DNA from 4 places in the Streptomyces sp. NPDC007189 genome. Region 2 is predicted to be linked to each of the others. Evidence: riboswitches for the same ligand, from Rfam matches in the RefSeq annotation. Region 2 holds a riboswitch; each other region holds the start of a gene.

Region 1 (6,942 bases), on a different contig from region 2:
GGGCCGGAAGCCGGGATTCGGATCCGCCGGTCCTCGCGTCACGCCGCCGAGCACCGCGCGCGAACCCTGTCCGCCCTGGCTTTCCCGGGGTGTCGGCGAGGGCGGTGAGGGGCGCCGCGGGCGAGCGGGCCGGAAGCCTGGACCGGATCCGCCGGTCCTCGTGTCCCGCCGCCGAGCACCGCGCGCGAACCCGGGCCGATAGCCCGGAACGGATCCGCCGGTCCTCGTGTCCCGCCGGCGAGCACCGCGTGCGAACCCTGTCCGCCCTGGCTCTCCCGGGGTGTCGGCGAGGGCGGTGAGGGACCGCCGGCGAGCCGGGTTGGAAGCCGGGACCCGGATCCGCCGGTCCTCGCGTCCCGCCGCCGAGCACCCTTCACGAACCCGCGCCGGAAGCCCGGAACGGATCCGCCGGTCCTCGCGTCACGCCGCCGAGCGACCCGCGCGAACCCTGCCCGCCTCACCCCACCCCCAGCTCCGTCAGCGGCAGCGTGTGGCGGGTCTGGAGGACCTTCGCGCGGAGGTAGCGGACGTTGTGGGGCGTGGTGAAGACGCCGGTCGGGATGCGGTCCCGGACGGTGACGCCCAGGGCGCGCAACTGCTCGGCCTTGTCGGGGTTGTTGGACAGCAGGTCCAGTTCGCCGATGCCGAGGGCGGCGAGCATCTGCGCGGCGGCCGTGTAGTCGCGGGCGTCCTCCGGCAGGCCGAGCGCGGCGTTCGCCTCGTAGGTGTCGAGGCCCTGGTCCTGGAGGGCGTACGCGTCGAGCTTGTTGTAGAGGCCGATGCCGCGGCCCTCCTGGCGGAGGTAGAGCAGGACGCCGCCGCGGCCGGCGATGCGCTCGACCGCCTCGCGCAGCTGGGGTCCGCAGTCGCAGCGGGCCGAGCCGAAGACGTCGCCGGTCAGGCACTCGGAGTGCAGCCGCACCAGCGGGACCGCGCCCGGCGCCGGGTCGCCGAGGACGACGGCGACGTGCTCCTGCCCGTCGGCCAGGCCGTGGAAGGTGACGAGCTCGGCGTCGACGCCGTAGCCGTCGTGGAAGCGCAGCGGTACCCGGACGCGGGCGCGCGGCGTGGCGGCGGGAGTGTCGGGCATGCGGATCCCTCCGTAGGCTGCTTGCTTCAGATTTGAAGCAGCGATACGCAGGGACCCTACCGCATGCTTAAAAGTTAAAGCAATCAGTTTCCGCCGGCCGGGGAATCGGGGCCGGAACAGGACGAACGGCGCCGCCAGGGCACGTCCTCCGCCCGCGGCGCGGCGCCCTCGCCCTGCAGGCCGCGCGCGATCCCCGTGCAGATCTCCTCCAGCTGCCCCACCTGCTCCGGCGTGAGCCGGTCGAACAGGGTGGCGCGCACGGTGTCGACGTGTCCGGGGGCCGTACGCTCCAGTACGGCCATGCCCTTCTCCGTCAGGACGGCGATGCTGCTGCGCTTGTCCCAGCGGCACTCCTCCCGGCGCACCAGCCCGTCCCGCTCCAGGCGGCTGACCACGTACGTCAGCCTGCTGCGCGTGATCTTCAGGGTCTCGGCGAGATCGGTCATCCGCAGCCGGCGGTCGGGCGCGTCGGAGAGGTTGGCCAGCACGGAGTAGAACAGGTGGGGCATGCCGGCGTCCTGCTGGAGCTGTCGGTCGACGGCGTCCTCCAGGAGGCGCGTCGCGGCGAGATACGCGCGCCAGGCGCGCAGCTCCTCGGGGCTGAGCCAGCGGGTCGTCATGCCGCCAGTGTAAGTTTGTTTCAAACTTGAACCAAGTGCCGCTTGTCGAACCCGGTACTGCCTCTTGAACCACACACCGCTTCGCCGACTCGCAGGGAGACCGCGCCGATGTCGTACCCGTACGTGCTGCTGTCCGCCGCCGTCTCCCTCGACGGCTACCTGGACGACACCGGCCCCGACCGGCTGCTGCTGTCCAGTCCGGCCGACTTCGACCGGGTCGACGCGGTACGGGCCTGTGTCGACGCCATCCTCGTCGGCGCCGGCACGATCCGCGCCGACAATCCGCGGCTGCTGGTCAACTCCGCCGAGCGGCGCGCGGCCCGGGTCCGGGCGGGCCGGCCGGAGTACCCGCTGAAGGCGACCGTCACCGCCACCGGCGACCTCGATCCCGGCGCGCGGTTCTGGCACACCGGCGGCGACAAGCTCGTCTACACCACCGACGAGGGGGCGCAGCGGGCCGTCGGCCGGGTCGGCGACGTCGCCGACGTCGTCCCGCTCGGCCCCGCCCTCGACTGGCGGGCCCTGCTGTCCCACCTGCACGACGTGCGCGGGGTGCGGCGGCTGATGGTCGAGGGCGGCGGCACGGTCCACACCCAGCTGCTGCGGCAGGGACTCGCCGACGAGCTGCAGCTGGTCCTCGCGCCGCTGTTCGTCGGCGACCCGGCCGCGCCCCGCCTGTTCGGGCCCGGCGGCTACCAGGCCGGCCGGCTGCGGCTCACCGAGACCCGCCGTATCGAGGACGTGGTCCTCATGCGCTACGAGCCCACGGCCCCCGGCAGCGGGCCGCTGCCCGCCGCCGCCGACCGGCACTGGCTGCGCACCGCCTGCGAGCTGGCCGCGCTGTGCCCGCCGTCGAAGACGGCGTTCAGCGTCGGCGCGGTGGTGGTCGCCGCCGACGGCACGGAGCTGGCCCGCGGCCATTCGCGGGAGGGCGGGGACGCGGTGGTCCACGCGGAGGAGGCCGCGCTGGCCAAGGTGGATCCGGCCGACCCGCGGCTGGCCGGCGCCACCGTCTACAGCAGCCTGGAGCCCTGCGCCCGGCGCGCCTCACGGCCCGCGCCCTGCGCCGAGCTGATCCTTCGCGCGGGGGTACGGCGGGTGGTCACGGCGTGGCAGGAGCCGGACACGTTCGTGCCGGGGGCCGACGGGACCGGGGTCCTGGCCGGCGGGGGCGCGCAGGTGGTCGTCCTGCCGGAACTGGAGGACCTCGCCAAGGCGCCGAACGCCCACCTGCTGGGGTGAACACTGCGGGCCCGGAGACACCGGGGGCCGAAAAACACTCAGGGCCCGGAAACCAGCTGGTTTCCGGGCCCTGAGCCTTCAGTAGCGGGGACAGGATTTGAACCTGCGACCTCTGGGTTATGAGCCCAGCGAGCTACCGAGCTGCTCCACCCCGCGTCGTTGTGACTCCAGCATACACCAGTCGGAGGGCCGCTCGACGACGCCCCTGGCGGCCCCCTCACCGAGCGTGACCGGGCGACCGCCGTCCGCATAACATCTGAGACACCATCAAAAACGCCGACGCTGCTGTACGCCGGTCAACTCGCCCCTTTTGCCGCACTCCTGGCCGGTAAGTCCGCGGCCGGAAACCTTAATGATCAAGCCGAACGGCTTGGAAAGTGACTGCCAGGTCTATTAACGTTCGATAACGCAGCGCGGTCGTCCCAGCCGTCACAAGAGGCGGCTCCGTGCGCACGCGCCGAATCCCGCGAGGGAACCGGGGAACCACCACCTTGGGGTGAATCACGCGGATGCCGTCGTGGACTCGCAGAGTCCACGTCCGGTATACGCGCGTAGGAGACCTTCCTGCTCCGAACCCGTCAGCTAACCCGGTAGGCGGAGGAAGGAAAGGAGCACGCCCGAGTGGCGTCCAACCCGCCCGCCCCAGAAGCCCCCTTCATGCCCCCGCAGGCCGAGCCGGAGACCTTCGGCTACGGCGCCTACCGCGCCGAGGAGGGCCCCTGGGAGGAGTGGAACCCCACCGAGGACTCCGTCTCCCCGGTCCGCGGCCGGCACCGGGTCGCCAAGCAGCGCGGCGGCTTCGCGCGCAGCTCCACCGTCCTCGGCGTCGGCGTGATGGCCGCGGTCGGCGCGGGCGGCATGGCCAGCGCCAACACCGGCAAGCCGCCGGTCTCCATCTCCCTGCCGGACCTGGACTCCGTCGAGCACATCTTCGACGGTTCCTCCCCCGCGCCCGAGGCCACCGCCACCGGGCTCAGCAAGGTCGGCACCACCACCGACAGCGCCGACAGCGGCAACGCGGGGGAGGCGCTGCGCAACCGGATCATGGCCCAGGCCGAGCAGCAGCGGGGCCAGGCCGACAGCAAGGCCACCGCCGCCGTGCTCGCCGCCGCCGAGAAGCAGACCGCCGACGCGGCCGCCAAGGCGGAGAAGGAGGCCGCCGCCAAGGCCACCGCCGCCAAGGAGAAGGCGGAGGCCGACGCCAAGAAGGCCGCCGAGGCCAAGCGGCTGGCCGAGCTGGCCAAGGAGTACACGCTGCCGGTCGTGTCCTACACGATCACCGGCACCTTCGGGCAGCCCGGCGCGATGTGGTCGTCCGGCTACCACACCGGTCTCGACTTCGCCGCCCCCACCGGCACCCTCATCAAGGCCGTCCACAGCGGCACGGTCACCGAGGCCGGCTGGGCCGGCGCCTACGGCTACCGCACCATCATCACGCTGGACGACGGCACCGAGCTGTGGTTCTGCCACCAGTCCTCGATCAACGTCTCCGTCGGCCAGAAGGTCTCCACCGGCCAGGTCATCGGCCGCGTCGGCGCCACCGGCAACGTCACCGGCCCGCACCTGCACCTGGAGGTCCACCCGAACGGGCAGGCCTCCGCCGTCGACCCGGCGCCGTGGCTGCGCGGCAAGGGCCTCAACCCCTGAGCCGCACCGCTCTTTTCGCGGGATTCCCACGCCGGTGGTGGAATGCGATCATCCACCGCCGGCGTTGACTTGTGGCATGACTTCTCTGCGCACACTCGGTTCCTCCGGCCTCGAGGTCTTCCCGCTCTGCCTGGGCGGCAACGTCTTCGGCTGGACCGCGGACGAGGAGACCTCCTTCGCCGTCCTCGACGCCTACGCGGAGGCCGGCGGCAACTTCGTCGACACCGCCGACTCCTACTCGGCCTGGATCGAGGGCCACAAGGGCGGCGAGTCCGAGACGGTCCTCGGCAGGTGGATCAAGTCCCGCGGCAACCGCGACCGCGTCGTCGTCGCCACCAAGGTCAGCCAGCACCCCGAGTACCAGGGGCTGTCCGCCGCCAACATCAAGGCCGCCGCCGACGCCTCCCTGCGCCGCCTGGACACCGACTACATCGACCTCTACTACACCCACTTCGACAAGCCCGAGATCCCCGTCGAGGAGATCATCGGCGCGCTGGACGAGCTGGTCCGGGCGGGCAAGGTCCGGCACATCGCCGCCTCCAACATCAGCCCCGAGCGCCTGAAGGCCTCGCTGGACTTCTCCGACCGCGAGGGCCTGGCCCGCTACGTCGCCCTCCAGCCCCACTACAACCTGGTCTCCCGCGACACCTACGAGGGCCCGCTGCGGGACCTGGTCGCCGCGGAGGGCCTGGCCGCGGTGCCGTACTTCTCCCTCGCCGCGGGCTTCCTGACCGGCAAGTACCGCCCCGGCACCAAGGTCGACAGCGCCCGCGCGGGCCGGGCCCAGGAGTACGCCGACTCCGAGCGCGGCCAGAAGGTCCTGGCGGCCCTGGACGAGATCGCCGCCGCCCACGACGCCCCCGTCGCCACGGTCGCCCTCGCCTGGCTCGCCGCCCAGCCCACCATCACCGCCCCGATCGCCTCGGCCCGCACGGTGGAACAGCTCCCGGCCCTGCTCGGCGTGGTCGACCTGAAGCTGACGGAGAAGGAACTGACCCAGCTGACGGAGGCGTCGGCTTGATCTCCCGCCGCGGCTGATCTTTTTCCGCCGTAACCGGAGCTCGTTACGTCCGATACGGGTTGTAGGCGGAGTAGGGCGCCGCCGGATAGCCGTACGCCGGCCAGTAGGGCGTGGGCGCCGGCGGCGTGTACACCGGCCGTGGCTGCGGTGCCACGCGGGCCGCGTACTCCAGCGCCGGCCGCGCGACATCCCGCCGCTTCCACAGCTCGTCCAGCAGCTCCCGCTCCCGTACGACGAAGTCGGCCCCGGCCTTCCCGCGGCGCCCCCGGTGTCGCAGGAAGGCGAGCGAGGTGGCGTACGCCTCGTACTGGGCCACGGCCCGCGCCGCCGGCCGGCCGCCGTGGTGCCGGGCGTAGTCCCGGGCCGTGCGCCGCGCCCGCATCGACCCGAGCGCGAACGGCTCGGCCGGTCCCAGCCACCCGGCCAGCACATACGCCGGCAGTTCCTCCCGCACGGTGCGCAGCTCCCGCTGCCGGGTGAAGATCGCGAGCCAGGTCAGCAGCCCGAACACGGGCACCATGAATCCGCCGTACACGGCGAAGAACCCGAACTCGCCGAAGGTGGAGGAGCCGTTCCAGAAGGCGTGCATGCTCATCGCCAGCAGCAGACCGCCGAGCGGCAGCAGCACCCGCCGGGCCCGCTGCCGCTCGGCGGAGAGCGCCGAGACGCCGAAGCCGAGGCCGGTGAGGGTGGTGAACAGCGGGTGCGCGAAGGGCGACATCACGATGCGCACGAAGAAGGTGGCGGCGGTGACGGAGGCGATGCCGCTGCCGCCGCTGACCTGGTCGGCCCCGAAGGCCGTGCCCAGGTAGAGGATGTTCTCGGTGAACGCGAACCCGGTGGCGGTGATGCCCGCTATCACCACCCCGTCGACGATCCCGGTGAAGTCGCGTCTGCGGAAGAGGAAGACCAGCAGGACGGCGGCGGCCTTGGCGGACTCCTCCACGATGGGCGCTATCACGGTGGCGCCCAGGGTGTCGGCACTGGCCGGATCGGCGGTGGCGGTGGCTATCCACTTGGTCGCGAAACTGTTGGCGACGATGGCTATCAGCGCCGCCGCGCACGCTCCCCAGGCGAAGGCGAACACCAGGTTCCGCCAGGGGCCCGGCTCCACCCGGTCCAGCCACCGGAAGGCGGCCATGAGCCAGGGCACGGGCAGCACGGCGAGGCCGAGCCCGACGAGAAACCCCTCGGTGCCGGTCTGCCGGCGCACCAGCGCCAGGATGACCAGACCGGACATGGCCAGCAGGGTGATCAGCGCCCCGTACCGCACCCACTGGCGCTGCCACCAGTGCGGATGGCGCAGCACGGGGCCGTGGGGG
Region 2 (6,942 bases):
GCGCGCGCCCTGATGGCCGCCTACCGCCTCCCGCACGACGGCACGCGCGCGTGCGACGCCGCCGACCTCGCCCTGACCGTCCTCGGCGGCGGCGAGTCCTCCCGCCTCTACAACCGGCTGGTCCGCCGCGACCGTACGGCCGTCACCGCCGGCTTCGGCCTGCTGCGCCTGGCCGGTGCGCCCTCCATGGGCTGGCTGGACGTGAAGACCTCCGGTGACGTCGAGGTGCCGGTCATCGAGGCCGCCATCGACGAGGAGCTGGCCCGGTTCGCCGAGGAGGGCCCCACGCCCGAGGAAATGGAGCGCGCCCAGGCCCAGTTGGAGCGCGAGTGGCTGGACCGGCTCGGCACGGTCGCCGGCCGCGCCGACGAACTGTGCCGCTTCGCCGTCCTGTTCGGCGACCCGCAGCTCGCCCTCACCGCCGTCAAGCGCGTCCTGGAGGTGACCCCCCAGGAGGTCCAGGAGATCGCCAAGGCCCGCCTGCGCCCGGACAACCGCGCCGTCCTGGTGTACGAGCCGAAGGCCCCGGAGGAGGTCCCGGACGCCGGCGTCCCCGAGGACCCGGAGCAGGAAGCGACCGTAGAGGCCGGTAACGAGAACGAGGAGACGGCCAAGTGACCGAGCTCGCCACCATGGAGTTCCACCCCCAGCCGCAGCCCGGCGAGGCCAGGCCGTGGGCGTTCCCGGCCCCCGAGCGCTCGGCTCTGGACAACGGCCTGACGGTGCTGCGCTGCCACCGACCCGGCCAGCAGGTCGTCGCCGTCGAGGTGCTGCTGGACGCGCCCCTGGACGCCGAGCCGGCCGGCCTGGACGGCGTCGCCACGATCATGGCGCGGGCCTTCTCCGAGGGCACCGACAAGCACTCCGCCGAGGAGTTCGCCGCCGAGCTGGAGCGCGCGGGCGCCACCCTGGACGCGCACGCCGACCACCCCGGCGTCCGGCTCAGCCTGGAGGTCCCGGCCTCCCGCCTGCCCAAGGGCCTCGGCCTGCTCGCCGACGCCCTGCGCGCGCCCGCCTTCGCCGAGAGCGAGGTCGAGCGGCTGGTCCGCAACCGCCTGGACGAGATCCCGCACGAGCTGGCCAACCCCTCCCGCCGGGCCGCCAAGGAGCTGTCCAAGGAGCTGTTCCCGGCGGCCTCGCGCATGTCGCGCCCCCGCCAGGGCACCGAGGAGACCGTCGAGAAGATCGACGCCGGCGCCGTACGCGCCTTCTACGACCGGCATGTACGCCCCGGCACGGCCACCGCGGTCGTGGTCGGCGACCTCACCGGCGTCGACCTGGACGCGCTGCTCGCCGACACCCTCGGCGCCTGGACCGGCACTCCGGGCGAGCCGCGGCCCGTGCCGCCGGTGACCGCCGACGACACCGGGCGCGTGGTCATCGTGGACCGGCCCGGCGCCGTCCAGACGCAGCTGCTCATCGGCCGGATCGGGCCCGACCGGCACGACCGGGTGTGGCCCGCCCAGGTGCTCGGCACGTACTGCCTCGGCGGGACCCTCACCTCCCGCCTGGACCGCGTCCTGCGCGAGGAGAAGGGCTACACCTACGGGGTGCGCGCCTTCGGCCAGGTCCTCCGGTCCGCGCCGGACGGCACGGGCGCGTCGATGCTCGCCATCAGCGGCTCCGTGGACACCCCCAACACCGGCCCGGCGCTGGACGACCTGTGGAAGGTGCTGCGCACCCTCGCGGCGCAGGGTCTGACGGACGCCGAGCGGGACGTGGCGGTGCAGAACCTGGTCGGGGTGGCGCCGCTGAAGTACGAGACCGCGGCGGCCGTCGCGAGCACGCTGGCCGACCAGGTCGAGCAGCACCTGCCCGACGACTTCCAGGCGACGCTGTATCAGCGGCTCGCGGCGACGGGCACGGTGGAGGCCACGGCCGCCGTCGTGAACGCCTTCCCGGTGGACCGCCTGGTGACCGTTCTGGTCGGTGACGCGTCGCAGATCAAGGCGCCGGTGGAGGCGCTCGGCATCGGCGAAGTGAGCGTCGTGGCGGCCGAGTAGCGGCCACGCGCGCGTGGGGCTCCGACGGCCTGTGGACCGTCGGAGCCCCACGCTGTTCCACTCGCTTCCTCAGATGCCCGATTTGGGGCGGAGGTTGCCTGTCTGCCCTGTGGGATGCGCTACAAAGACCCGGATCCGTTTGGGATTCGAAAGCGGGTTTTCGTAGCGTCGTCCGGGCTGTCCGCCGGCAGTGCGCCGCACCCGCGGCACCGGACAGCCATCGCCGAGTCCCCGTACGGCGCGAGCCAGGGGAGCCGGGGACCCACGTCCCTGGGGTGAATCGGGCGCCCGCGCGAGCCGCGAGGGAGCCCGTAGGAGACCTTCCTGCTCCGAACCCGTCAGCTAACCCGGTAGGCGAGAGGGAAGGAAAGGACCAGCCACTCCATGGCGTTCATGTGCGCCTCCGGGAAGCACCGCAAGCCCGGCCGGGTCAAGCGCACCACCGCTCAGGCGGCCGGCATCGCTGCCCTCACCACCACCGGTGTCATCGGCGCCCTCGCCGCCTCCCCGGCGCTCGCCGCCGAGAACACCGTGGAGCAGACCGGCCTCACCCCGGTCCTCGCCGTCAGCGACGACGTGGCCGAGCACATCGACGCGCAGGCCGCCGCGCAGAAGCGGGCCGCCGAGCAGAAGGCGGCCGAGGAGGCCGCGGCCAGGAAGGCCAAGCAGGAGCGCGAGGCCCGGGAGCGCGCGGCGCGCGAGGCCGAGCGCAAGCGCCTGCTGAACACCTTCGTCGCCCCGATCGCGGACTCCTACGTCTCCACCGGCTACAAGGCCAGCAGCTCCCTGTGGTCGTCCGGCTCGCACACCGGCATCGACTTCCACGCGGCAAGCGGCACGCCCGTCCACGCGGTCGGCGCCGGCACCGTCGTCTCCACCGGCTGGGGCGGCGCGTACGGCAACCAGATCGTGATCAGGATGGCCGACGGCATGTACACCCAGTACGGCCACCTGTCGTCCATCGGCGTCTCCGTGGGTCAGCGCGTGGTCCCCGGCCAGCAGATCGGCCTGTCCGGCGCGACCGGCAACACCACCGGCCCGCACCTGCACTTCGAGGCCCGTACGACCCCGGACTACGGCTCCGACGTCGACCCCGTCGCCTACCTCCGCAAGCACGGCGTGAACGTCTGACACCGCGACGCGCGACGGACGAGGCCCCGGCTCACCGAGCCGGGGCTTTCGCCGTTTTCCCACCGGCTCCGCCCGGTGGCGCTGACCAAAAAATATCCATTGCTTCCGGCCTGCCGTCGGAAATTCCGGCTCCTTGGAATAGAGTCACGGAACAGGCGTCCATCGTCGGCGTTTCACGGGGATTAAGGCGGAGGTCGGTCATGCGTATTCCGGCGCATTCGGTGTGCACGGCGATCCGGGACGACATCATCGCCGGCGTCCACGAGCGCGGCGGCCGCCTCACCGAGGAAGTCCTGGCCCGCCGCTACGGCGTCTCGCGCGTCCCCGTCCGGGAGGCCCTGCGCACCCTGGAGGCCGAGGGGTTCGTGGTGACGCGCCGGCACGCGGGCGCGTGCGTGGCCGAGCCGACCGAGCAGGAGGCCGCCGACCTGCTGGAGATGCGGACGCTCCTGGAGCCGCTCGGCGCCGGGCGGGCCGCCCAGCGGCGCACCGAGGCCCATCTGAAGGTGCTGCGCGGCCTGGTCAGACTGGGCCAGGAGCGGGCCAGGAGGGGCACCAGCGAGGATCTGCGCTCGCTGGGCGGCTGGTTCCACGAGACGCTCGCCCAGGCCTGCGGCAGCCCCTCGCTGACCGCGATGCTCACCCAGCTGCGGCACAAGATCGCCTGGATGTACGCCGTGGAGGCGCCGGCCAGCCCGGTGGACGCCTGGGCGGAGCACGGCGCCATCGTCGACGCGGTGGCGCGCGGCGACGGCGAACGCGCGCGGGCGCTCACGGCGCTGCACACCGAGCGCACGACGGCCGCGCACCGGCTGCGCATTCCCAGGGCCGCCGAGCGTGTGAGGACTTCGCAACACGCCGTAAACATCTCGGGTCTGCGGCATTAACACGGACGCCGTATACAAAGAAGAGGAATTCGGTGGCGGTGTATTTCCGCTGCCCGAATTCAAGTGTGAGCGCAATGAGCCCGGAAAAGGGCGGAGCCGCGCCGCCCCTGGAAAGGGCGACGCGGCTTCCGGTTATCGGCGCGCTGGTGTTCAGACCGTCTCGGGCAGTTCCTCGAGGCCCTCGGAGACCAGCTTGGCCAGGCGGTCCAGGGCGGCGTCCGCGCCCTCGGCGTCGGAGGCCAGGATGATCTCCTCGCCGCCCTGGGCGCCCAGGCCCAGGACACCCAGCATGGAGGCCGCGTTGACGGGGGTGCCGTCAGCCTTGGCGATCGTCACCGGGACGCCTGCGGCCGCGGCGGCTCGGACGAAGATGGAGGCGGGGCGGGCGTGGAGGCCCTCGGCCCAGCCGACGTTGACGCGGCGCTCAGCCATGTGTTGCTGCCCTTCAGTCTTCAGGGTTGTCTAGACCAGTTTCCCATATCGTGAAGCATGCCCGGATCGGACCTGTGTCCTTCCCGGGCACTGTCGGACCGCGGCCTCGATCCGACGTGTCGTCCTCCACAGCCTGCCCCGCGCCGTTGTCGGACGCGAGCCGTACTCTGGGGCCCATGCAGACCTCGGCGGACCGGAAGGACCGGCACCAGTATCCCGCCCACTGGGAGGCGGACGTGGTGCTGCGCGACGGTGGCACCGCACGCATCAGGCCCATCACCGTTGATGACGCCGACCGCCTGGTCAGCTTCTACGAGCAGGTCTCGGACGAGTCGAAGTACTACCGCTTCTTCGCGCCGTACCCCAGGCTCTCCGCCAAGGACGTCCACCGCTTCACGCACCACGACTTTGTGGACCGGGTGGGACTCGCGGCCACGGTCGGCGGCGAGTTCATCGCCACCGTACGCTATGACCGCGTCGGCGCGGACGGCATGCCCGCCACCGCACCCGCCGACGAGGCCGAGGTCGCCTTCCTGGTGCAGGACGCCCACCAGGGCCGCGGGGTCGCCTCCGCCCTGCTGGAGCACATCGCCGCGGTCGCCCGCGAGCGCGGCATCCGCCGCTTCACCGCGGAGGTGCTGCCCGCCAACACCAAGATGATCAAGGTGTTCACGGACGCCGGCTACACCCAGAAGCGCAGCTTCGAAGACGGCGTGGTCCGCCTGGAGTTCGATCTCGAACCCACCGACCGCTCCCTCGCCGTGCAGCGCGCGCGTGAACAGCGCGCCGAGGCCCGCTCGGTACGGCGGCTGCTCAGGCCCGGCTCCGTGGCCGTCGTCGGCGTCGGCCGCGCCACCGGCGGGGTCGGCCGCAGCGTCCTCGGCAACATCAGGGACGCCGGCTACGGCGGCCGGCTGTACGCCGTGAACAAGGCCTTCCCCGAGGACCTCACCGACGTGGACGGGGTGCCGGCGTACCGGTGCGTGCGCGACATCGGCGACCACGTGGACCTCGCCGTGGTCGCCGTACCCGCCGAGCACGTGCCCGCCGTGGTCGCCGAGTGCGGTGAACACGGGGTGCAGGGGCTCGTCGTCCTCTCCGCCGGATACGCCGAGAGCGGGTCCGAGGGGCGCGAGCGGCAGCGGGCGCTCGTGCGGCAGGCGCGCGCGTACGGCATGCGGATCATCGGGCCCAACGCCTTCGGGATCATCAACACCGCGGCGGACGTCCGGCTGAACGCCTCCCTCGCCCCTCAGCTGCCGCGCCCCGGCCGCATCGGGATGTTCGCCCAGTCCGGCGCCATCGGCATCGCCCTGCTCTCCCGGCTGCACCGGCGCGGCGGCGGGGTCACGGGGGTCACCGGCGTGTCTACCTTCGTGTCCGCCGGCAACCGTGCGGACGTCTCCGGCAACGACGTCCTCCAGTACTGGTACGACGACCCCGAGACCGACGTCGTCCTCATGTACCTGGAGTCCATCGGCAACCCGCGCAAGTTCACCCGCCTCGCGCGGCGGACGGCGGCGGCGAAACCGCTCGTCGTGGTGCAGGGGGTCGGCTCCGCGCCCCAGGGCCACGCGGTACGGGCCACCCGGCTGCCGCCCGCCACCGTCGCCGCGCTGCTGCGGCAGGCCGGCGTGATCCGGGTCGACACGATCACCGAGCTGGTCGACACGGGACTGCTGCTCGCCCGGCAGCCGCTGCCGGCCGGGCCCCGGGTGGCGATCCTCGGCAACTCCGAGTCGCTGGGCGTGCTGACGTACGACCGGTGCCTGGCCGAGGGACTGCGGCCGTCGCGTCCGCTGGACCTGACGACCGGGGCGACGGCGGAGGACTTCCACGGGGCGCTGGCGCGGGCCTTGGCGGACGACACGAACGACGCAGTCGTCGTCACGGCGATCCCGGCGATCGGGGAGGCGTCGCCGGGGGACGCGGAGCTGGCGGAGGCGCTGCGGTCGGCTGCGGCGGCGGTGCCGGACAAGCCGGTGCTGGTGGTGCACGTGGAGCTGGGCGGGCTCGCGGAAGCGCTGTCGGCAGCGGCCAGTACGGCACCGCAGGCCGCCGAGCCGGCACCCGGCGCGGAGGGCGGTGCCCGCCCTCCGCATCGCCCTGCGGGCCGGCCGCCCACCGCGGTGCCGGAGACCGGCGCGCCCACCGCACCCGGCACCCCTGCGGAGGGCGCCCGTCTCATCCCCGCCTACCCCGCCGCCGAACGCGCCGTGCGGGCGTTGGCCGAGGCCGTCAAGTACGGACAGTGGCGGCGGGAGGCCATGGACCCCGGCAAGGTGCCCGAGTACGACGACATCGATGAGAAGGGGGCCGCGCGGCTGATCGACGAGCTGCTCGCGCGGGGCGAAGGGCTCACCGTCTCCGACGCGGAGACCTGCGAACTGCTCGGCAAGTACGGCATCCGGGTGCGGCGCGCCCTGCCCGCACCCACCCCCGACGCCGCCGCCGAAGCTGCCCGCACCCTCGGCTACCCGGTGGCCCTC
Region 3 (6,942 bases), on a different contig from region 2:
CCTGGCCGGCCTGGCAGGCCCTGCGCGCCGCTGACGCCGTGCTGTGCGCGGACGGCGCGCATCCGCAGCTGCCGTATCTGCGCGAGGCCGGGATAGCGGTCCGGGAGGCGTCCCCCACGGCGCAGGAGCTGGTCGACGCCTGCGCCGGCGGGCGCACGGTCGTGGTCGTGGCCACCGGCGAGGGGGAGCCCGCGCTCACCGACGGCCTGGCCCGGCTGGCCGGCTCCGGCCGGGTCGCCATGCCGGAGCTGGAGCTGCTGCCCGCCTCCTACGACCTGCCCGGCGCCCGCCTGCTGGACCTCGTGCAGGTCATGGACCGCATCCGGGCCGAGTGCCCCTGGTCCTCCCGGCAGACCCACGAGGGCCTCGCCAAGTACGGCATCGAGGAGGCGTACGAGCTGGTCGAGGCGATCGAGGCCGGCGACCGCGAGGAGTTGCGCGAGGAGCTGGGCGACGTGCTCCTCCAGGTCGTCTTCCACTCCCGGATCGCCGAGGAGCACCCGGACGCGCCGTTCTCGATCGACGACGTGGCCGGCGGCATCGTCGCCAAGCTCGTCCACCGGCACCCGCACGTCTTCGGGGACGAGAAGGCCGAGACGCCGGAGGACGTCAAGGAGCACTGGCTGCGCACCAAGGCCGAGGAGAAGCGGCGCGCCTCGGTGACCGAGGGCGTCCCGCTCGGCCAGCCCGGCCTGGCCCTCGCCGCCAAGCTCGTCTCCCGCGCGCGGACGGCGGGCCTGGACGTGCCGCTGCCGCAGGGCGAGGGCATCGGCTACCAGTTGCTGGCCCTGGCGGCCCGCGCCGAGGCGGAGGGTGTGGACCCGGAGGCGGCCCTGCGCGCGGCGGCACGCGCGTACCGGGACGCGATCCGGGAGGCGGAGGGAGTCGCCCCCGAGGCGATACGCCCGGCCACCGCCGGCCACCATGACGCGGAGACCCATGAAGCCCCGGATACGGTCGACCCGTGACCGACCAGCCCCACCCGACCCCCGCCCCCGGCGAGAGCTCAGGCCCCGTGCCCGCGCTTTTCAGCTGGGAGTTCGCCACCGACCCCTATCCCGCCTACGCCTGGCTGCGCGAGCACGCGCCGGTGCGGCGGACGCGGTTGCCCAGCGGGGTGGAGGCCTGGCTGGTCACGCGGTACGGCGATGCCAAGCAGGCCCTCGCCGACCAGCGGCTGAGCAAGAACCCGGCGCATCACGACGAGCCCGCGCACGCCAAGGGCAAGACCGGTATTCCGGGCGAGCGCAAGGCGGAGTTGATGACGCATCTGCTGAACATCGACCCGCCGGACCACACCCGGCTGCGCCGGCTGGTCAGCAAGGCGTTCACCCCGCGCCGGGTCGCCGAGTTCGCGCCGCGGGTGCAGGAGCTGACCGACCGTCTCATCGACCGGTTCGCCGGGAAGGGCTCCGCCGACCTCATCCACGAGTTCGCCTTCCCGCTGCCCATCTACGCCATCTGCGACCTGCTCGGCGTCCCGCGCGAGGACCAGGACGACTTCCGCGACTGGGCGGGCATGATGATCCGGCACGGCGGCGGGCCCCGGGGCGGGGTCGCGCGGTCCGTGAAGAAGATGCGCGGCTACCTCGCCGAGCTGATCCACAAGAAGCGCGAGGCGCTGCCCGCCGAGCCCGCGCCCGGCGAGGACCTCATCTCCGGCCTGATCCGCGCCTCCGACCACGGCGAGCACCTCACCGAGAACGAGGCCGCGGCGATGGCCTTCATCCTGCTGTTCGCCGGTTTCGAGACCACCGTGAACCTGATCGGCAACGGCACCTACGCCCTGCTCACCCACCCCGGGCAGCGCGAGCGGCTCCAGGCGTCCCTGGCCCGGGGGGAGAGGGACCTGCTGGAGACCGGCGTGGAGGAACTGCTGCGCTACGACGGGCCGGTGGAGCTGGCCACCTGGCGGTTCGCCACCGAGCCGCTCACCATCGGCGGACAGGACATCGCGCCGGGCGACCCGGTGCTCGTGGTGCTCGCGGCGGCGGACCGGGACCCCGAGCGGTTCGCCGATCCGGACGTGCTGGACCTCGCCCGCCGCGACAACCAGCACCTCGGCTACGGCCACGGCATCCACTACTGCCTCGGCGCGCCGCTCGCCCGGCTGGAGGGCCAGACCGCGCTCGCCACCCTGCTCACCCGGCTGCCCGACCTGCGGCTCGCCGCCGATCCCGCCGACCTGCGCTGGCGCGGCGGGCTCATCATGCGGGGCCTGCGCACGCTGCCCGTGGAGTTCACGCCCACCGCCTGACCGCACGCCGTACAGAGAAAAGTGACGCACGTTCAACTATGTGATCTTCACGTGATCTGCGCGGCATGAACTTGTGACAAGTGATCGTCGGACGATACGTTCACCCATCAGCGTGGCGAGGGCACCGTTCGCCGCGCCGGTTCCGCAGTCGCTCGAAAGGCTTCCGCATGCTCTCCGGGAACGGTCGTCACCGTCGCCCCCGTCAGGCTCCGGCCCTCCTCGTCGCGGCCGGAGTGACCGGCTCGGCCATCGCCATCCCGCTGCTCGGCGCCGCGAGCGCCAACGCCGCCGACGGCACCACCTGGGACAGGGTCGCCGAGTGCGAGAGCGGCGGATCCTGGAGCGCGGACACCGGGAACGGCTACTACGGCGGTCTGCAGATCTCGCAGGAGGACTGGGACGAGTACGGCGGCACGCAGTTCGCGGAGAGCGCCGACCAGGCCAGCCGCAACCAGCAGATCGCCGTCGCCGAGAAGATCCTCGCCGACCAGGGCACCACGCCGTGGGCCATGTGCGCGCTGACCGCCGGGCTGACCTCCCACTCCGGTTCGCTCGACGTCGACACCGGCGTCGGCGGCTCTGGTGACAGCAGCGGTTCGGGCAGTGCCTCCGGCTCGGCGGACGGCTCCGGATCGTCCGGTCTGCCGGATTCGTCCTCCAACGGCTCCGGTTCGGGCCAGGCGTCCGGCTCGGACTCCTCCGGCTCCGACACCTCCAGCCCCTCCTCGGACGCGAGCGGCACGCCCGCCCCGAGCGCCGGCGGCGACGCCACCGGAACGCCGGACACGTCCGGTTCCACCGGAACCAGCACCCCCAAGTCGGACAAATCTCATGAGTCCGGCGCGCAGGGCACCGGAAGTTCGCAGGGGAGCGCCGGTTCCTCGACGGAGGCGCCCGGTGCCGACAAGTCGGACAATTACCAGCAGAGTGCCGGTTCTTGGAGCCTGGTCGACACCGGAGCGCTCACCAGTGGCGGACGTCACCGTGGCGCAAGCGCGGACGAAACCGTGACAAACGGTCAGAACTCCACGTCGTCCGGCCGTCACGCCGACCGCGGACCGGACACCTACACCGTCCGCGAGGGCGACTCCCTCGCCTCCATCGCCGACTCGCTCGGCGTCGACGGCGGCTGGCGCGCGCTCTACGAGGGCAACAAGAAGGTCATCGGCGCCGACCCGGACCACATCGCCGCCGGTCAGACCCTGAAAATCGACGGCTAAAACAGCACGGGCCAGGGCCAGTTGACGCCCCACTTGATCACGCAATGTCCGGTTTGGCGAAAGTGTGGGATGAGTCTCAGAAGCCCTGATCGTCTTTGAAATTCGGCCGATGCCGTGTCTACGGTCGGGACCGCTCGTCACCACGAGCCCCGGCAGTCGCAACGCCGAATCCTGCCAGCGGTTGCCCGGGAACAGTCGTCGCGTCAAGCGCCGTAGGCAGGAGCGGGGGACCCAAGGTAGGTGCCGGACCCAGCAGTTGCTGCTGGACCGGCTAGGGGTGAAGCCGCACCTCGCGCAAGCGGGAGTGCGGCCGGGCAACTCAACCGGCCCGAACCCGACAGCTCACCTCGCAGGCGTCGGTGAGGGGATCGATCCATGCTGTTTTCCGCCAAGGGCAAGCACCGCCGCCCGTCCAAGGCCGTCCGTGCCGTCGCGCTCGCCGGTGTCACCGGCGCCGCCGTCGCCGCCCCGCTGATGGCCGCGGGCAACGCCTCCGCCGCCACCGCCTCCCAGTGGGACGCCGTCGCCCGCTGCGAGTCCGGCGGCAACTGGTCCATCAACACGGGCAACGGCTTCTACGGCGGCCTGCAGTTCACCAACTCCACCTGGGCCGCGTACGGCGGCACCGCCTACGCCTCGCGCGCCGACCTCGCCACCAAGGCGCAGCAGATAGCCGTCGCCGAGAAGGTCCTCGCGGGCCAGGGCAAGGGCGCCTGGCCGGTCTGCGGCACCGGCCTGACGAGCACGCCGTACAACGGCTCCGCTCCCGCCGCCTCCACGAAGTCGTCGGCGGCCAGCACCGCCGGCCGCTCCACCGGCCAGGCCGCGACCCGCTCCACCACGCGCACGGCCCCGTCGGCGAGCAAGACCGTCACCACCCCGACCGGCACGAAGGTCAAGAAGGGCGACGGCGAGTACAAGGTGGTCAAGGGCGACACCCTCAGCTCCATCGCCGAGAAGCACGGCGTGCAGGGCGGCTGGCACAAGCTGTTCCAGCTGAACAAGGACATCGTCAAGAACGCCGACCTCATCTACCCGGGCCAGCAGCTGCACCTGAAGTGACAGCCGGCGGGTGACACCCGGCTCCGAGCCGGCCCACAGCGCCCTCACAGCCGCCGCCCTGACACTGGAGGCCTCGTGAGGGCCACCCCCCGTCCCCACGGGCTCCCCGCCCCGGCGCGTGTTCCCCCGTACGCGCCGGGGCGGGGCTTTTCTTTGCCCGGCCGTCTCCTGCTGTTTTCCCGCACCCCCCTTTGTTCCGGCGGTGAACAATAGGTACCGTCTGCGTGTCCCTCCCGTCCACGGGACGGTCGGTCGGTGGCCGGCGCCCCGGGGACGGTTAGGCTCTAGTCGCACGGCGCGGCCGCAAGGCACACGCCCCGCACTTCCAGCGTCACATCCCAAGAAGGAGATGCTCGTGCCGTCCATCGACGTCGTCGTAGCCCGGGAAATCCTGGACTCCCGAGGCAACCCCACGGTCGAGGTCGAGGTCGGCCTCGACGACGGCAGCACGGGTCGTGCCGCCGTCCCGTCCGGCGCCTCGACGGGCGCCTTCGAGGCCATCGAGCTGCGCGACGGTGACCCCAACCGCTACCAGGGCAAGGGCGTCGAGAAGGCCGTCCTCGCCGTCATCGAGCAGATCGGCCCGGAGCTGGTCGGCTACGACGCCACCGAGCAGCGCCTGATCGACCAGGCCATGTTCGACCTGGACGCCACCGACAACAAGGGCTCCCTCGGCGCCAACGCCATCCTCGGCGTCTCCCTCGCCGTCGCCCACGCCGCCTCCGAGGCGTCCGACCTCCCCCTCTTCCGCTACCTGGGCGGCCCCAACGCGCACCTGCTGCCGGTGCCGATGATGAACATCCTCAACGGCGGCTCGCACGCGGACTCCAACGTGGACATCCAGGAGTTCATGATCGCCCCCATCGGCGCGGAGTCCTTCTCCGAGGCCCTGCGCTGGGGCGCCGAGGTCTACCACACGCTGAAGAAGGTCCTGAAGAACAAGGGCCTGGCCACCGGCCTCGGCGACGAGGGCGGCTTCGCCCCGAACCTCGGCTCCAACCGCGAGGCCCTCGACCTCATCCTCGAGGCGATCAAGGAGGCCGGCTACACCCCCGGCGAGCAGATCGCGCTCGCCCTGGACGTGGCCGCGTCCGAGTTCTACAAGGACGGCACCTACGTCTTCGAGGGCAAGAACCGCTCGGCCGCCGAGATGACCGAGTACTACGCCGAGCTGGTCGAGGCCTACCCGCTGGTCTCCATCGAGGACCCGCTGTTCGAGGACGACTGGGAGGGCTGGAAGACCATCACCGACAAGCTCGGCGACAAGGTCCAGCTCGTCGGCGACGACCTGTTCGTCACCAACCCCGAGCGCCTCGCCCGCGGCATCGAGGACGGCGCCGCCAACGCCCTGCTGGTCAAGGTGAACCAGATCGGCTCGCTGACCGAGACCCTGGACGCCGTCGAGCTGGCCCAGCGCAACGGCTACAAGTGCATGATGTCCCACCGCTCCGGCGAGACCGAGGACGTCACCATCGCCGACCTCGCCGTCGCCACCAACTGCGGCCAGATCAAGACCGGCGCCCCGGCCCGCTCCGAGCGCGTCGCCAAGTACAACCAGCTGCTGCGCATCGAGGAGATCCTCGACGACGCCGCGGTGTACGCCGGCCGCAGCGCCTTCCCGCGGTTCAAGGGCTGAGCCAACGCGGAGTAAGGCTTAGCCAGTCGTACGTACGTCCCCGCACTCGGTCCCGTACCGTGTCCGGGGACGTACGCACGTGTGCAGCCACACCGGCGAAGGGGAGCGGAGGAGCCAGATGGCCGTCAAGGACCGGGACCGTTTCTCCACCGCGACCAGGCTGCGGCTGCTCGGCGAGCAGACGGCGGCCCGGGTCTACCGCTCGCAGAGCAGACGGCAGGCCCGCCGCTCCCGGCTCACCGGCCGCGCGGCGCTGCTCGCGCTGGTGCTGTGCTCGCTGGTCGTCGCGCTCGCCTACCCGATGCGGCAGTACGTCTCCCAGCGCGCGCAGATCACCGACCTGCAGCGCCAGCAGCAGCAGGCCCGCAAGCGGGTGGAGCAGCTGCGCGACCTCAAGGCGCGCTGGCAGGACGACGCCTACGCCGAGCAGCAGATCCGGCTCCGGCTGCACTATGTGATGCCCGGCGAGACCGGGTACACCGTGGTCGACCCGGGTCTGGCCAAGCAGTCCCGCGCCGACCTCAGGGGAGCCCGGCGCCCCTGGTACGCGAACGTCTGGGACGGAGTCGACAAGTCCGACGCCTCCGACCAGTGAACCCACAGAAAGCCTTTCAAACAGCAGTCATGGAAACGCCCCCGCCGCCCACCCCGCGCACCGAACCCACCGACGCGGACGTCGAGGCCTTCAAGCAGCAGCTCGGCCGCCCGCCGCGGGGCCTGCGGGCCATCGCGCACCGCTGTCCGTGCGGCCGGCCGGACGTCGTGGA
Region 4 (6,942 bases), on a different contig from region 2:
GTGTTGAACCGCTTGACGGCGTTGGTGGAGCGCGCGGCCATGCCGTACGCCTCGTCCACGCGCTTGAGCGCCTGCGGGAAGCTGATCTTCTCGCGCTGGGCGAGGGCGTCGATCATCGCCTCGGCGCGCTCGCCGATGCCCCGCTTGGGCACGTTCAGGATCCGGCGCAGCGGCACCGAGTCCTCGGGGTTGGCGAGGACGCGCAGGTAGGCGAGGACGTCGCGGACCTCCTTGCGCTCGTAGAAGCGGACGCCGCCGACGACCTTGTAGGGCAGGCCGACGCGGATGAAGACCTCTTCGAAGACACGGGACTGGGCGTTGGTCCGGTAGAACACGGCCACGTCGCCCGACTTGGCCTCGCCCGCGTCGACCAGGCGGTCTATCTCGTCGGCGACGAACTGCGCCTCGTCGTGCTCGTTGTCGGCGACGTAGCCGGTGATGCGGGCGCCCTGGCCGGCGTTGGTCCACAGGTTCTTCGGGCGGCGGGACTCGTTGCGCTCGATGACCGCGTTGGCGGCGGACAGGATGGTCTGCGTGGAGCGGTAGTTCTGCTCCAGCAGGATCGTCGTCGCGTTCGGGTAGTCCTCCTCGAACTGGAGGATGTTGCGGATCGTCGCGCCGCGGAAGGCGTAGATCGACTGGTCCGCGTCACCGACGACGCACAGCTCGGCGGGCGGGAGGTCATGCTCGCCGGGCGGGGTGTCCTCGTCGTGTTCGCCCGTACCCACCAGCTCGCGGACGAGCGCGTACTGGGCGTGGTTGGTGTCCTGGTACTCGTCGACCAGGACGTGCCGGAAGCGGCGGCGGTAGTGCTCGGCGACGTCCGGAAAGGCGCGCAGCAGGTTGACCGTCGTCATGATCAGGTCGTCGAAGTCGAGCGCGTTGGCCTCGCGCAGCCGCGACTGGTAGAGCGCGTAGGCCTGGGCGAGGGTCTTCTCGAAGCCGTCGGTGGCCTGGGCGGCGAAGTCCTCCTCGTCGATCAGCTCGTTCTTCAGGTTGCTGATCTTCGCGCTGAACGACTTCGGCGGGAAGCGCTTGGGGTCGAGGTCCAGGTCGCGGCAGACCAGGGCCATCAGGCGCTTGCTGTCGGCGGCGTCGTAGATGGAGAAGCTGGAGGTGAAGCCGAGCTTCTTGCTCTCGCGGCGCAGGATGCGCACGCACGCGCTGTGGAAGGTCATCACCCACATCGCGTTCGCGCGCGGGCCGACGAGCTGCTCGACGCGCTCCTTCATCTCGCCCGCGGCCTTGTTGGTGAAGGTGATCGCGAGGATCTGACCCGGATGCACGTGCCGCTCGGCGAGCAGGTAGGCGATGCGGTGGGTCAGGACGCGGGTCTTGCCGGAGCCGGCGCCGGCGACGATGAGCAGCGGGGAGCCGGCGTGCACGACGGCGGCGCGCTGGTTGTCGTTCAGCCCCTGCAGCAGGGCCGCCGAGTCGAGGGCGGGGCGTGGGGCGCCGTCGCGGTAGTGGGTGTCCCGGTCCGGCGGCGCGTCGAACTTCCCGCCGAACAGATCGTCCGGAAGCGGCTCCGGAGCGTGATCGTCCTCGGGCGGCGGCGGGGGCTCCTCCTCGTGCCCGCGAGGGGCCTGGAGGTCCGCCAGGAAGCTGTCGTCAAAGAGGCTGCTCATCGCTCTACGAGTCTAGGGCGCGCCACCGACAACCGGTCGCCGTCCCGGAAAGACGACCGTCACAGGCGGCACGGCATGACCCTCACGCTGCGGAATCACCCGCTGACGGGGCGGTGATCCAGGCGTCGGATCACAAAAATGTATCGGACATATCACGCACCAACCTTCACACTAGTCACACGAGTTGGCTAGGTTGCCGTCAGGCCGCGTGCGCGGCCTCCGCCGAGTCCGGCGCGCCCCTCGGCGCGCGGAGCCGGGGACCCAACCGATCCCGGGGTGAATCGGCCGACTCCCGAGGGGACGACGCCGTAGGGCAACCCTTCCGAACCACCGCCCGAACCCGACAGCTAACCCGGTAGGCGGCCCATTGGAAGGAGTCGCCTCCCTTGGCGTCGCACCGCAAGCCGCGCCCCGGCGGGACCTCTGGCGCGGGCCTCCGCAGCCCCGCCCTCGCCACCGCAGCCCTCACCTCCATGGCCGTGTTCTCGCAGACCGCCGAGGCCGCTCCGAGAACCGATCACGCCAAGCCCAGCCTGGAGGAGGTCGAGAAGAAGGTCGACGACCTCTACCGCCAGGCGGAGTCGGCGACCGAGAAGTACAACGCGGCCAAGGAGCGCACCGGCAGACAGCGGGGACGTGTCGACGCCCTGCGCGACGAGCTCGCCCGGCGCACCGAGCGCCTCAACAAGGCGCGCGAGGAGCTGGGTTCCTTCGCCGCGGCCCAGTACCGCACCGGCACGGCCGCTCCCGGCACCGCCACCTTCCTGCTCGCGAACGACCCGCAGGAGTACTTCGACCAGAGCCAGCTGATGAACCGGCTGACCTCCCGGGAGAAGCGCGCGGTCGACGCCTACGTCGGCGAGCAGGCCGCGACCATGAAGGACCGGCGCCAAGCCTCCGAGAGCCTGCGAACGCTGGACGCATCGCAGCACGATCTGCGGACCGCCAAGGCCACCGTGCAGCGAAAACTGGCCTTCGCGCGCGAGCTGCTGTCCACGCTGACCGCCCAGGAGAAGGCTCGGCTGGCCGCCATCGAACGGCAGAAGCAGCAGGAGGCGGCGCACAGGGCGGCGGAGCTGGCGAAGCAGCAGGCGGCACGGCAGCAGGCCGCCGCGTCCTCGTCCACGGGGTCCGCTTCCGCGTCCACGGGGTCCGCTTCCGGCTCGGCCGGGTCCACGGTGTCCAGCTCGTACGACACGAAGGCCGAGAAGGCGCTCGCCTTCGCCCGTGCGCAGATCGGCAAGCCCTATGTGTGGGGCGCCACCGGCCCGGACTCCTACGACTGCTCGGGCCTCACCCAGGCCGCCTGGAAGGCCGCCGGCGTCACGCTTCCGCGCACCACGTACGACCAGGTCGACGCGGGCACCACGGTCTCGCTGGCCGACGCGCGGCCGGGCGACCTGATCTTCTTCTACGACGACATCAGCCACGTCGGCGTCTACATGGGCAACGGCATGATGATCCACGCCCCGAAGCCGGGCGCGTACGTCCGCGAGGAGTCCGTCTACTACGGCGGCGAGTCGATCATCCACAGCGTGGTCCGCCCCGGCTGACCGGGTTCACGCCCCGCGCGCGGGTACGGGCGCTTCCCGAACCTCACGCGCGCGTACGGGACATTTTCCGCACCCTGTGCGCGCGTGCGGTCATGGCCTGATCCCCACCCGCGCGGACGGGCATGACCGATCCCTGCGCGCGCGTGGGTGCTTTCGCCGCGATCCCCACGCGGGGATGGCCGGTGTTTTGACGTCCACGCGTGCGTGGCGGGTGTGTTCACGCACACGCGGTGCGTGGCGGGACCTGGCCAGGGCGGTTGCCGCGACGGGGTGAGCGTCAGGTCCACAGGACGGCGATGAAGATGTTCGCCATGGTCAGCGTGCCGACCAGCCCGAAGGTCCCCTTGTCGAGCTTCTCCTCGTCGCGCTTCACATAGACCAGTCCCAGGATCACGATCAGCAACGCCAGCTTGACGCCGATCTTGATGGTGTTGACGTGGTGGTCGTCGGCCTGGTTGAGACCGACCAGCGCCACGCCGGTGACCAGCATGGTCAGCGCCCCGTGCAGCATCCCGGGCACAAACCGGGCCGTGCCCTGGCCCATCGCCTTCATCTGAGTGAGGAAACCGCCGAGCAGCGCGGCGATGCCGATGATGTGCAGGCCGACGAAGAGATGGATGAGTGCGTCCATGGGCCGGAGCCTAGCCAGGGGCCCCGCAGCGTCCTGTCACCGGCCCCCGGCCCGAGTGACCGTACGCCGCATGGGCGATCTTGCATATATGCGCTCCATAGCACCCCACGCCTCCCGCCAGTCCCGCTTTCCGCGCTTCGGTCACCACGCTCCGTGAAGGCGACCGGCGCGGCACGGCGATGCGGTCACATACGGTCGCTCCCCGATCCGTCGGGACCAGTTCCGTACACCGCGTTACCAGCTCGTCACAGACAGGCCTAGCGTCCTGCTCCAGGTGACCGACTCCCCACCGCCGCCCGGGCCAGGGGCGGCCGTCGGCCACCACCGCCGAGAAGGGTCCGGCGGTGGCCCACTCCCCCTGTGCGGGCCGCCGCCGGACACACGGTCCCCTCGGTCCTGCGAGTCGTATGGAAGGACGTGACGGTCCAGGTGGCAGCGCACCGCAAGCCCCGGCAACGCTCGATCGGCGGCCATACGGCCCGGACGGCCGCCACCCTCGCCCTGGCCGGCGCGGCCACCGCGACGGGGTTCGACGGCACCGGACACGCCGAGCCGCAGCTGACGCCGGCACAGGTGAAGGCCAAGGTCGACAAGCTGTACCAGGAGGCGGAGGCCGCGACCGAGAAGTACGACGGCGCCAAGGAGCAGGCGGACAGCGCGCAGCGGCGGCTGAACGCGCTGCGCGACGAGACCGCGCGCAAGCAGCAGAAGCTCAACACGGCCCGGGACGCACTCGGTTCCATTGCGGCGGCGCAGTACCGCGAGGGCGGATTCGCCCCGGCCTGGCAGCTGGCCCTGTCCGGCGACCCCGACCGGTACCTGGACGACGCCGCGTTCGCGGAGCGGGCCGGTGACCGCGAGTCCGCCGCCGTGTCCCGGGTGCGCGAACAGCTGCGGGAGATCGAGCAGTTGCGCGGCGCCGCCCGCGTCGAGCTGACGTCGCTGCGGTCCCGGCAGGCCGAACTGCGGCTGCAGAAGAAGACCGTCACCGGCAAGCTGACGGAGGCCCGGCGGCTGCTGGCACGGCTCACTCCGCGGGAGCGTACCGAGGTCGCCGGCGCCGGCGGCACCGGGCCCGGGCGCGCCTCCCGCTCGGCCTCGGACGCCCGGGCCGCACTGGAACAGGCCGGGTCGGCTTCGGCCCCGAACGCGCGCGCCGCCGAGGCCATCGCCTACGCCTACGCCAAGCTCGGCAGCCCCTATGTGTGGGGCGCGGCCGGCCCGAACGCCTTCGACTGCTCGGGCCTGGTCCAGGCCGCCTACCGCTCCGCCGGCATCTCCCTGCCCCGCACCACCTACGCCCAGATCAACGCGGGCCGGCGCGTCACCCGCTCCGAACTCCGGCCGGGTGACCTGGTGTTCTACTACTCCGGGGTCAGCCACGTCGGCATCTATGTGGGCGACGGGCAGATCATCCACGCCCCGAACCCCTCGGCTCCGGTCCGGCTGGCCCCGGTCGACCTGATGCCGTTCGCGGGGGCGACCCGGGTGGCCTGAGGGCCGACCCCGTAGGGGCCCGACGAGGTCAGACCAGCCGGCGGGCCGTCGCCCAGCGGGTCAGCTCGTGCCGGTTGGACAGCTGGAGCTTGCGCAGCACCGCCGAGACATGGGACTCGACCGTCTTCACCGAGATGAACAGCTGCTTGGCGATCTCCTTGTAGGCGTAGCCACGGGCGATCAGCCGCAGCACCTCCCGCTCGCGCTGGGTGAGGCGGTCCAGGTCCTCGTCCACGGGCGGGGCGTCGGTGGAGGCGAAGGCGTCCAGGACGAACCCGGCCAGCCGCGGGGAGAAGACGGCGTCGCCCTCCTGCACACGGAAGATGGAGTCGACCAGGTCGGTACCGGTGATGGTCTTGGTGACATAGCCGCGGGCGCCGCCGCGGATCACCCCGATCACGTCCTCCGCCGCGTCCGACACCGACAGCGCGAGAAAGCGGACCGGCCGCTCGGCGTCCGCCATCAACGGCGCGCACCGGCGCAGCACTTCGACCCCGCCGCCGCCCGGCAGATGGACGTCGAGGAGGACCACCTCGGGCCGGGTCGCGGTGATGACCGTGACCGCCTGGTCGACGTCCGCGGCCTCCCCGACCACCTCGACGCCGGTCTCCGCGGTCTGCCCGATCTCGGCCTGGACGCCGGTGCGGAACATCCGGTGGTCGTCCACCAGCACCACCCGCACGTGCCGTCCGCCCGCGCCGCCGTCGGCAGCCCCGGTCCCGGGCGCCTCGGGGGCTCCCGCCGTGCCGTTCGCCTCGGTCGCGTCGCTCATGACGTCTTCTCCGCCCTCTCCATCTCCAGCTCGACCTCCGTGCCGCCGCCCGGCACCGGCCGCAGCCGGGCCGTGCCGCCGTTGCGCTCCATGCGGCCGATGATCGATTCTCTGACGCCCATGCGGTCGGCGGGTATCGAGTCGAGGTCGAAACCGGGACCCCGGTCGCGCACGGACACGAAGACCGTCCTCCCCTCGACTTCGGCATACACCTGTACGGCGCCGCCCTCGCCACCGTACTTGGCGGCGTTCACCATCGCCTCGCGCGCCGCCTGCATCTGCGCGCCGGTCCTCTCGTCCAGCGGGCAGTCGCCGACCACGACGACCTCGATGGGCACGCCGTGCTTGTCCTCCACCTCGGCGGCGTTGCGCCGCACCGCCTCGGCGACCGTGTCCGGCTCGTCGGCCTCGTCCTTGCCGGTGCCCTCCGGCTTGTACAGCCAGGTGCGCAGATCGCGCTCCTGGGCGCGGGCGAGGCGGCGCACCTCGTTGGCGTTGTCGGCGTTGCGCTGTATCAGGGTCAGGGTGTGCAGCACCGAGTCGTGCACATGCGCGGCGACCTCCGCGCGCTCCTGGGCGCGGATGCGCATCAGGCGTTCCTCGGAGAGGTCCTGGGTCATCCGGACCAGATACGGGCCGGCGAGCAGGGTGATGCCGACGAGGACGGCGAGCGCGGCCTGGAGGACGGCGCCGAGATGGGCGGCCGAGCCCTGGAGCCAGAACACGGCGGAGACACCGGCCGTGACGAGGACGACGCCGGCGGCCGCGCGGACCAGGGTGAGGGTGCGCCGCCGTCGGCCGACCTCGACCCAGCGGGCCCGGCGGGCGTTGTCCGCCTGACGCCAGACGAGGGCGACACCG

The links. A riboswitch is a leader RNA that binds a small molecule or an ion and turns the genes downstream of it on or off. The one in region 2 is predicted to bind cyclic di-AMP.
Positions count from the first base shown of each region.
Region 1: linked by a shared signal. The riboswitch ahead of AB0950_RS17820 (M23 family metallopeptidase) and the one ahead of AB0950_RS12535 (M23 family metallopeptidase) in region 2 are both predicted to bind cyclic di-AMP.
Region 3: linked by a shared signal. The riboswitch ahead of AB0950_RS30600 (transglycosylase family protein) and the one ahead of AB0950_RS12535 (M23 family metallopeptidase) in region 2 are both predicted to bind cyclic di-AMP.
Region 4: linked by a shared signal. The riboswitch ahead of AB0950_RS02375 (NlpC/P60 family protein) and the one ahead of AB0950_RS12535 (M23 family metallopeptidase) in region 2 are both predicted to bind cyclic di-AMP.

Region 1 is NZ_JBEYEY010000007.1:355,708-362,649, forward strand. Features, by position in the region: gene ribA (GTP cyclohydrolase II) at 458-1,090, opposite strand; gene AB0950_RS17805 (MarR family transcriptional regulator) at 1,174-1,710, opposite strand; gene AB0950_RS17810 (dihydrofolate reductase family protein) at 1,819-2,952, shown strand; tRNA gene AB0950_RS17815 (tRNA-Met) at 3,035-3,108, opposite strand; cyclic di-AMP (ydaO/yuaA leader) riboswitch at 3,398-3,566, shown strand; gene AB0950_RS17820 (M23 family metallopeptidase) at 3,574-4,599, shown strand; gene AB0950_RS17825 (aldo/keto reductase) at 4,676-5,620, shown strand; gene AB0950_RS17830 (PrsW family intramembrane metalloprotease) at 5,664-6,942, opposite strand, start outside.
Region 2 is NZ_JBEYEY010000005.1:117,696-124,637, forward strand. Features, by position in the region: gene AB0950_RS12525 (pitrilysin family protein) at 1-618, shown strand, start outside; gene AB0950_RS12530 (pitrilysin family protein) at 615-2,003, shown strand; cyclic di-AMP (ydaO/yuaA leader) riboswitch at 2,215-2,375, shown strand; gene AB0950_RS12535 (M23 family metallopeptidase) at 2,388-3,134, shown strand; gene AB0950_RS12540 (GntR family transcriptional regulator) at 3,335-4,021, shown strand; gene AB0950_RS12545 (HPr family phosphocarrier protein) at 4,172-4,453, opposite strand; gene AB0950_RS12550 (GNAT family N-acetyltransferase) at 4,630-6,942, shown strand, end outside.
Region 3 is NZ_JBEYEY010000017.1:102,019-108,960, reverse strand. Features, by position in the region: gene AB0950_RS30615 (nucleoside triphosphate pyrophosphohydrolase) at 1-968, shown strand, start outside; gene AB0950_RS30610 (cytochrome P450) at 965-2,257, shown strand; gene AB0950_RS30605 (transglycosylase family protein) at 2,425-3,477, shown strand; cyclic di-AMP (ydaO/yuaA leader) riboswitch at 3,676-3,848, shown strand; gene AB0950_RS30600 (transglycosylase family protein) at 3,853-4,539, shown strand; gene eno (phosphopyruvate hydratase) at 4,895-6,175, shown strand; gene AB0950_RS30590 (septum formation initiator family protein) at 6,294-6,770, shown strand; partial or broken gene AB0950_RS30585 (DUF501 domain-containing protein) at 6,800-6,942, shown strand, end outside.
Region 4 is NZ_JBEYEY010000001.1:518,062-525,003, forward strand. Features, by position in the region: gene pcrA (DNA helicase PcrA) at 1-1,628, opposite strand, end outside; cyclic di-AMP (ydaO/yuaA leader) riboswitch at 1,839-2,007, shown strand; gene AB0950_RS02375 (NlpC/P60 family protein) at 2,015-3,181, shown strand; gene AB0950_RS02380 (hypothetical protein) at 3,459-3,812, opposite strand; gene AB0950_RS02385 (NlpC/P60 family protein) at 4,242-5,309, shown strand; gene AB0950_RS02390 (response regulator transcription factor) at 5,338-6,081, opposite strand; gene AB0950_RS02395 (PspC domain-containing protein) at 6,078-6,942, opposite strand, start outside.